2 regions of the Micromonospora sp. AMSO12t genome follow, and region 1 is predicted to be linked to the other one. Evidence: predicted binding sites of a transcription regulator. Region 1 holds the regulator's gene; the other holds the start of a gene.
What was found. Region 1 encodes HrcA, which represses chaperone genes, less so after heat shock. Its sites were predicted from a motif close to GGTTNGCACNCTCNNNNNGAGNGTGCNAACC; they were not measured.

Region 1 (4,301 bases):
CGGGCTGCTGGCCGCCGACGAGCACGCGGCCGGCCGGGCCGTGCTGACCCTGCGGGGCCGGCTGCTCGCCGACGCGGTCGTCCGCGACCTGCTGCCCTGAGCCGCGTGCCGGGGCCGGCCGGGGGAGCGGCCGACCCGGGTCACTTGGTGAAGGTGTAGGTCAGCGGGTAGCGGTAGAGCACGCCCTCGTTGGCCTTGAGCCCGCCGATGATGCCGAAGATCAGCGGCACCAGCGAGACGAGCATGGGGACGAAGAACAGCACCCCGCAGGTGATCAGCGTGACCACCCAGCTCAGCACCCCGACGATCGTCCAGGTGAGCTGGAAGTTCAGCGCCGCGGCGGCGTGCGCCCGGGCGGTCGGCGACTGCTGCCCCCGGACCATCAGCGCGATGAGCGGCGCCAGCCAGCCGAGCATGCCGCCGCCGACGATCACGCCGGCCGCGCCGCCGAAGTGGGCGATCAGGGCCCAGTTCTTGTCCTCGTTGCTGGCGTAGCCGCCCGTCGGTGGCCCGTAGCCGCCACCGGCCGGATAGCCGGCCCCCGGCGCTCCGTAGCCGCCGGGCGGTCCGTAGCCGCCGGGCGGCGGGTAGTCGCCGGGCGGTCCGTAGCCACCGGGCGGTGGGTAGTCGCCGGGCGGAGGGTAGCCGCCCGACGGCGGCTGGTCACCGGTGGGCGGCGGATAGCCACCGGGTGGAGGATGGCTGCCCGGGCCCGGTGCCCCGGACAGTGGTGCGGTGGGGTCGCCGGAGCCGGCGGGGCCGGGAACCCCCGACGGGGCGGTCGGGTCCGGCGGGAAGCCGGGGTCCCCCGCTCCGGGAGGGCGAGGTGGTTCAGTCATGAAGGTCACGGTAGGGGCAGCCGGCAAGGCGGCACCAGCGCGACCGGCCGGGACGCCCGGAACACCGGCCCCACGGGGGCGTCGGGTGGGCCCGCGCGGTCGCCGATCGGACTGATCACCCCAGGTCGATCATCGCGCGGGCGGCCCCGCCGACGTAGACTGGCACTCGCTACAGTCGAGTGCCAGCAGCCCGCCCCGGCCCCCCGAGTGCCGGGGCCGACGTGCGACAGGAGGTGGGGAGGATGGGTCTCGACGACCGCAAGCTCGCCGTGCTGCGCGCGATCGTCGAGGACTACGTCGCCACGCAGGAGCCCGTTGGCAGCAAGGCGCTTGTCGAGCGGCACCAGCTGGGGGTCTCACCGGCGACCGTCCGCAACGACATGGCCGTGCTGGAGGAGGAGGGCTACATCCGCCAGCCGCACACCAGTGCCGGCCGGGTGCCCACCGACCGGGGCTACCGGCTCTTCGTGGACCGGCTGTCCCGGGTGAAGCCGCTCAGCCCGGCCGAGCGCCGGGCGATCGAGCGTTTCCTGGTCGGCGCCGTCGACCTCGACGACGTGGTGCACCGCACCGTCCGGCTGCTGGCGCAACTCACCCGGCAGGTCGCCGTCGTGCAGTACCCGAGCCTGGCCCGTTCCTCGGTGCGTCACCTGGAGCTGGTGCCGATCTCCACCACCCGGCTGATGCTGGTCATGATCGCCGACACCGGCCGGGTCGAGCAGCGGCTGGTCGAGCTGCCCGCGCCGATCCCCGCCGACGACGTCACGGACCTGCGCCGGCTGGTCAACGAGAAGCTGGTCGGCACCCGGCTGTCGGAGACCCCGCCGCTGGTGCAGGCGCTCGTCGAGGAGTCGGTGCCCCACCTGCGCCCGGCCATGACCACCCTCTCCACCGTGCTGCTGGAGACGCTGATCGAGCGGCACGAGGAGCGGATCGCGCTGGCCGGGACGGCCAACCTCACCCGCGGCGGCCTGCTCGACTTCCAGGGCTCCCTGCGCCCCATCCTGGAGGCGCTGGAGGAGGAGGTCGTCATGCTCAAGCTCATCGGCGAGGCGGAGCCGAGCACGACGCGGGTGCTGATCGGCGACGAGAACGAGATCGACAACCTGCGCGCCGCCTCGGTGGTCAGCACCGGCTACGGGCCGGGCGCGACCAGCGTCGGCGGCCTCGGCGTGCTGGGGCCGACCCGGATGGACTACCCCGGCACCATCGCCACGGTGCGGGCCGTGGCACGCTACGTGGGCGAGCTGCTGGCCCAGAACTGACCAGTCAGGGCCGACGGCCGGCTCCGGCCGCCGACCGGCGCAACGCGAGACGAACATGAGGACACGGAACGCAGTGGCCAGGGACTACTACGGCATTCTCGGCGTGAGCCGGGAAGCCTCCGACGACGAGATCAAGCGCGCCTACCGCAAGCTGGCGCGGCAGTTCCACCCGGACGTGAATCCGGATCCGGAGGCCCAGGAGAAGTTCAAGGACATCAACGCCGCGTACGAGGTCCTCTCGGACGACCGGAAACGGCAGATCGTCGACCTGGGCGGTGACCCGCTCGCCCCCGGGGGCGGGGGTGCGGGTGGCCCGGGCGGCCCCGGCGGCGCCGGACCGTTCGTCGGCTTCCAGGACATCATGGACGCGTTCTTCGGCGGCGCGGCCGGCGGTTCGCGGGGTCCGCGACCGCGTACCCGGCCCGGCGCCGACGCGATCCTGCGGCTGGAGCTGGACCTGCACGAGACCGCGTTCGGCGTCGAGGCGCCGATCACCGTCGACACCGCCGTGCTCTGCACCACCTGCTCCGGCGCCGGCACGGCGGCCGGCACCCACCTGGCCACCTGTGAGGCGTGCGCCGGCCGGGGCGAGGTGCAGTCCGTGCAGCGCACCTTCCTCGGCCAGGTGGTCTCCGCCCGGCCGTGCACGGTCTGCCAGGGCTACGGCACCACCATCCCGCACCCGTGCCCGACCTGCGCCGGCGACGGCCGCGTCCGCACCCGCCGTTCGCTGACCGTCAAGATCCCGGCCGGTGTCGAGGACGGCATGCGCATCCGCCTCGCCCAGCAGGGTGAGGTCGGCCCGGGCGGCGGCACGGCCGGCGACCTCTACGTGGAGATCCACGAGCGGCCGCACGACGTCTACTCCCGCAAGGGCGACGACCTGCACTGCCGCGTCACGGTGCCGATGACCGCGGCGGCCCTCGGCACCCGGCTGACCATCAAGACGCTGGACAGCGAGGAGACGGTCGACGTCAAGGCCGGCACCCAGCCGGGCAGCACGCTGCGGCTGCGCGCCCGGGGTGTGCCGCACCTGCGTGGCACCGGCCGGGGTGACCTCTACGTCCACCTCGACGTGCGCACCCCCACCAAGCTCGACGCCGACCAGGAGAAGATGCTGCGCGACTTCGCCAAGACCCGGGGCGAGGAGGTCGCCGAGCTCACCAAGCAGGGCGGCTTCTTCTCCCGGATGCGCGACGCCTTCAACGGCCACGCCTGAGCGGCCTGACCGCCCCGGCGTCCGCCGGGGCGGCTAGCCTGATCGTCGTGTCCGCGCCGCTGTTCCTGGTCGAGTCGCTGCCCACCGCCGACCAGCTCACCCTGGGCGGCCCCGAGGGGCACCACGCCGCCACGGTGCAACGGCTGCGCGTCGGCGAGGAACTCCTGCTCGCCGACGGCCGGGGCGGGACCGCGTCCGCGGTGGTCACGGCCGTCGGCCGGGGCAGCCTCGAACTCGACGTCATCTCCCGGGGGTACGTCGACGCGGCCGTCCCCCGGCTCGTCGTGGTGCAGGGCATCGCCAAGGGCGACCGGGGCGAGCTGGCCGTGCAGGCGATGACCGAGGTCGGGGTGGACGAGATCGTGCCCTGGGCGGCGTCCCGCTCGGTGGCGCAGTGGCGCGGCGACCGGGGCGCCCGGGCCCGGGAGAAGTGGGTGGCGACGGCCCGCGAGGCGGCGAAGCAGGCCCGCCGGTCGTGGCTGCCGGTGGTGGCCGGCGCCCCCGACGAGTCCACCGCGACGGTGGCCCGCCGGATCGCGGGCGCCGCCGCGACGTTCGTCCTGCACGAGGAGGCGCGGGAGCGGCTGACCACCGTCGAGCTGCCCGCCGCCGGTGAGATCGTGCTGGTCGTCGGCCCGGAGGGCGGCATCGCCCCGGCCGAGCTGACCGCCTTCGCCGAGGCCGGCGCCCGGCCGGTGCGCCTGGGGCCCTCGGTGCTGCGTACGTCGACCGCCGGGGTGGCTGCCCTCAGTGTCCTGGCCACCCGCCTCGGCCACTGGTGACCGTCGGTACGCCGCAGCCGCATCGGGTTCCTTCCGGAGCTGTGCTCATCCCCGTGCGCCGGGCCGCTCGCGGCGGCGACGTGAACGCCTCGGGGGCTCAGCGCCGCAGCACCGCCATCGTGCCAGGGCTGTCGCGCATTCCGGTGGTCGGCGGCGGCGTCACGCCCGCGTGATCGCGGCGAGTCACTGCCGATCC
Region 2 (4,301 bases), on a different contig from region 1:
CACCCGTCCCGAGGACAGACAGGTCGCGACCGCCGTCAACGGGCTCGCGGAGGCCGTCGCCGAATCGGCCGCCGCCCACGCCGCCGACGACCTGCGCTGCACCCTCGTGCACGCCCGCATCCCGATCGAGGAGGTACGCGCGTTCTGGGCCGAGGTGCAGGCGCTGGCCCGCCGCTTCGCCCAGATCCCCCGGTCCGGCGACCAGGTGTACGGATTCGTCGCCGGCCTCTACCCCACCGACGCGCCGACCCTTCCCGAGCGCGAGCCCGAGCCGGAGCGCGAGCCGGAGTCCGAGCCCGAGCCGGAGCGCGAGCCGGACCCGGAGCGCGAGCCGGACCCGGAGCGCGAGCCGAAGCCCGAGCCAAAGCCGAAGCCCGAGCCAAAGCCGAAACCCGGGCCGGCCGGCTGAGGCGATCGGGTCGGTCGCGGCACGCCACGGCGGACCGACGTGGACGAGCCCTCGCCGCACGTGGACTGGTCGTCGGCGCGGTCCGCCGGCCGGGCGGCGCCAACGGGGGCTCTTCCCAGGCGCCAGCAGGGGCTCTTCTTAACAGAAGCGCTCCGGTGACCTAGGGTCGGCGTCCATGGACCTGAAGATCGTCGAGCTGGGACCCGACCGGCGGCCCGCCGTGGTGGAGCTCTGCGGGCGGGCACTGGACCTGCCGGAGGACGCGGCCGAGGCGCCGGCTGTCGTGGACACCCTCTGGGCGCGGGCCGCCGCCCACCGCCCGGTGTTCGTGTGGGGCGCGCACCGGCAGGGGCGTCTCGTCGGTGTGCTCATCGGCTCCCTCGCCGCCGGCGACGGCGACGCCCGTGGTCACGTCGACCTGGTCGCGGTGGCACCGGAGGAGCGGCGACGCGGTGTCGGGAGGGCCCTGCTGGCGACCGCCGAGGCGCGGTTCGCCGAGCTCGGCGCGGTGGAGGTGCTGCTCGCCGGGAATCCGCCGTACTACGCCTGGCCCGGGATCGACGTGCGCTACACCCCGGCGGTCTGCGCCGCGCTGGCGCTCGGCTACCGGCAGGACCGGACGGCGTGGAACATGACCGCCGACCTGTCGTACGACGGCTCGCCCGCGCTGCGCCCGACGCAGCCGGCGGAGGCCCGGCTGGCCGGGCAGGGCGTCACGGTCCGCCGCGCCGAGGCGGGTGACCTGCCGGCGCTGGCGGAGTTCGCCCGCGCCACCTTCGGCGGGGCCTGGGACGCCGAACTGGCCGGCTCGGTGGGCCGGGAGGGGGCGGGCTGCCACCTGGCCGAGCGCGACGGCGTGGTGCTCGGCTTCGCCGCGTACGGGTCGTCGCGGCCGAGCTGGTTCGGCCCGATGGGCACCGCCCCGGCGGCCGAGGGCTCGGGGATCGGCGGGGTGCTGCTGCGCCGCTGCCTGCGCGAGCAGCGGGCGGCGGGCGTGACGGCTGCGCAGATCGGCTGGGTCGGGCCGGTCCCGTTCTACTCGGGCAGCGCGGGTGCCCGGATCGAGCGCGTCTTCTTCCTGTACCGCAGGACGCTCGGCGACTGACAACGGGGCGAACGGGATATAGACCCTCATAACGCCATTCGCCCGCATTGGTGATCGTCGCGCCCTACCGTTTCCGGTAGAGGAGGCAGCCATGACCACGGACGACGAACGCCCCGGCCCGTTGCCGTTCGACCGGCTCGACTACGGCGACGCCGAGCAGCAGGCGGAGATGGCCGGCGTCGACGAGCCGGCCGACGAGCCGGTGACGCTGGTCGACGAGCCGGTGCAGATCCCGCAGCCGTACGACCGGGCGCAGAAGAGACGCAACCAACGGCCACTGCCGACGTGACAGCGCAAGGGGCGGACCGCTGACGCGGCCCGCCCCTCACGGCGTTGTCGGAGCTGGACTCAGAAGTCCATGTCCCCGCCACCCGGACCAGCCGGGGCGGCCGGGGTCTTCTCCGGCTTGTCCGCCACGACGGCCTCGGTGGTGAGGAAGAGCGCCGCGATCGACGAGGCGTTCTGCAGCGCCGAACGCGTCACCTTGGCCGGGTCGATGATGCCCGCGGCCAGCAGGTCGACGTACTCGCCGTTGGCGGCGTTGAGGCCGTGACCCGGGTTCAGGTTACGGACCTTCTCCACCACGACGCCGCCCTCGAGGCCGGCGTTGACGGCGATCTGCCGCAGCGGGGCGTCCAGCGCGACCTTGACGATATTCGCACCGGTCGCCTCGTCGCCGACCAGGTCCAGCTTGTCGAAGGCGGTCTTGCCGGCCTGCACCAGCGCGACGCCACCACCCGGGACGATGCCCTCCTCGACGGCGGCCTTCGCGTTGCGGACGGCGTCCTCGATGCGGTGCTTGCGCTCCTTGAGCTCGACCTCGGTGGCCGCGCCGACCTTGATCACCGCGACGCCGCCGGCCAGCTTGGCCAGCCGCTCCTGCAGCTTCTCGCGGTCGTAGTCGGAGTCGCTCTTGTCGATCTCGGCCCGGATCTGGTTGACCCGGCCCTGGATCTGCTCGGCGTCGCCGGCACCGTCGACGATGGTGGTCTCGTCCTTGGTCACCACGACCTTGCGGGCGCGGCCCAGCATGTCGAGGCCGACGGCGTCCAGCTTGAGGCCGACCTCCTCGCTGATGACCTGGCCACCGGTGAGGATGGCGATGTCGGCCAGCATGGCCTTGCGGCGGTCACCGAAGCCCGGCGCCTTGACGGCGACGGACTTGAAGGTGCCCCGGACCTTGTTGACGACCAGGGTCGCCAGGGCCTCGCCCTCGATGTCCTCGGAGATGATCAGCAGCGGCTTGCCCGACTGCATGACCTTCTCGAGGATCGGGAGCAGGTCCTTGACCGACGAGATCTTGCTGTTGACGATCAGGAGGTAGGGGTCGTCGAAGACGGCCTCCATGCGCTCCGGGTCGGTCATGAAGTAGGCCGAGATGTAGCCCTTGTCGAAGCGCATACCCTCGGTGAGCTCCAACTCCAGCCCGAAGGTGTTGCTCTCCTCGACGGTGATGACGCCTTCCTTGCCCACCTTGTCCATCGCCTCGGCGATGATCTCGCCGACGCTGGTGTCACCGGCGGAGATGGAGGCGGTGGAGGCGATCTGCTCCTTGGTCTCGACGTCCTTGGCGAGCTTGAGCAGCTCCTCCGAGACGCTGGCCACGGCGGCCTCGATGCCCCGCTTCAGGGCCATCGGGTTGGCACCGGCGGCCACGTTGCGCAGGCCCTCGCGGACCAGGGCCTGGGCCAGGACGGTCGCCGTCGTCGTGCCGTCACCGGCGACGTCGTCGGTCTTCTTCGCGACCTCCTTGACCAGCTCGGCGCCGATCTTCTCGTAGGGGTCCTCGAGCTCGATCTCCTTGGCGATGCTCACACCATCGTTGGTGATGGTGGGGGCACCCCACTTCTTCTCGAGGACGACGTTGCGGCCCTTGGGGCCGAGGGTCACCTTCACGGCGTCGGCGAGCTGGTTCATGCCCCGCTCGAGGCCGCGGCGCGCCTCTTCGTCGAACGCGATCATCTTGGCCATACGGCGTTGTCCTCCTGGACACTCACGGGCCACCCGGAGTGTGTGTCCCGGATGGGCCGCCTGGTGTACGCACCTTGGGACGTCGCCACCTGGCGACGACGACGTCTCCTCGGCCGGGCCGGATAGCCCGCGACGACCGGCCATGTGCCGCAGCCGCGTCTGGACGCCGCTACGACCGTGGCCCTACCGCCCCGACCATTGGCACTCACGGTATGCGAGTGCCAATGACTTGTTTAGCACTCTCCCCTGCCGAGTGCAAGCACGATCGCCCCGGTCAGCCGAGTTCACCGGTCAGCCGGGCGCTGTCCACCGGCCCCTCGTGGGCGCGCTGCTCGGCGTACGTGACGACCAGGCCGACCAGCTGGGCGAGGTGGGTCGGCAGGGCCAGCACCGCGCCCACCAGCGTCACCACGAGCACGCCGACCGCCGTGCCGGGCGACTCCAACGGGGTGGTGCCGAACGGCAGCGTGCCGATGCCCTCCACCATGCCGGCGGCCCCGCTGCCGACGATCACCGCCGCCGCCACCAGCGCCACCCGGCCGAGCAGCAGACCGAGCCGGTCGTGGAACATGCGGAAGGAACGGCCGATCGGGTGCTGCCGCTCGAACAGGTAGACCGGGCCGGCCATGCTCAGCGCGAAGGCGAAGTAGATGCCGGGGATCACGCAGAGACAGACCCCGAGCCCGATGATGACGCTCATCAGCAGGGTCCAGCCCCAGAGGCCCAGCGCCCGACGCGCCCCGTAGGAGAGGGCCGCGCCCACGCTCACCGGCTGACCGGCCGCCTGCCGGGTGACCACCCAGGTGCCGGCCGCCC

Region 2: a site for HrcA is predicted at 3,682-3,712, ahead of groL (chaperonin GroEL). Genes of this name have one in related genera too.

Annotation. Positions count from the first base shown of each region.
Region 1 is NZ_WAAS01000011.1:30,082-34,382, forward strand. It holds gene hemW (radical SAM family heme chaperone HemW) at 1-100, shown strand, start outside; gene F6X68_RS03110 (DUF4870 domain-containing protein) at 141-839, opposite strand; gene hrcA (heat-inducible transcriptional repressor HrcA) at 1,082-2,104, shown strand; gene dnaJ (molecular chaperone DnaJ) at 2,178-3,323, shown strand; gene F6X68_RS03125 (16S rRNA (uracil(1498)-N(3))-methyltransferase) at 3,371-4,105, shown strand.
Region 2 is NZ_WAAS01000235.1:520-4,820, reverse strand. It holds gene F6X68_RS25715 (helix-turn-helix domain-containing protein) at 1-409, shown strand, start outside; gene F6X68_RS25710 (GNAT family N-acetyltransferase) at 585-1,514, shown strand; gene F6X68_RS25705 (hypothetical protein) at 1,606-1,803, shown strand; gene groL (chaperonin GroEL) at 1,863-3,485, opposite strand; partial or broken gene F6X68_RS33680 (DUF3824 domain-containing protein) at 3,760-4,301, opposite strand, start outside.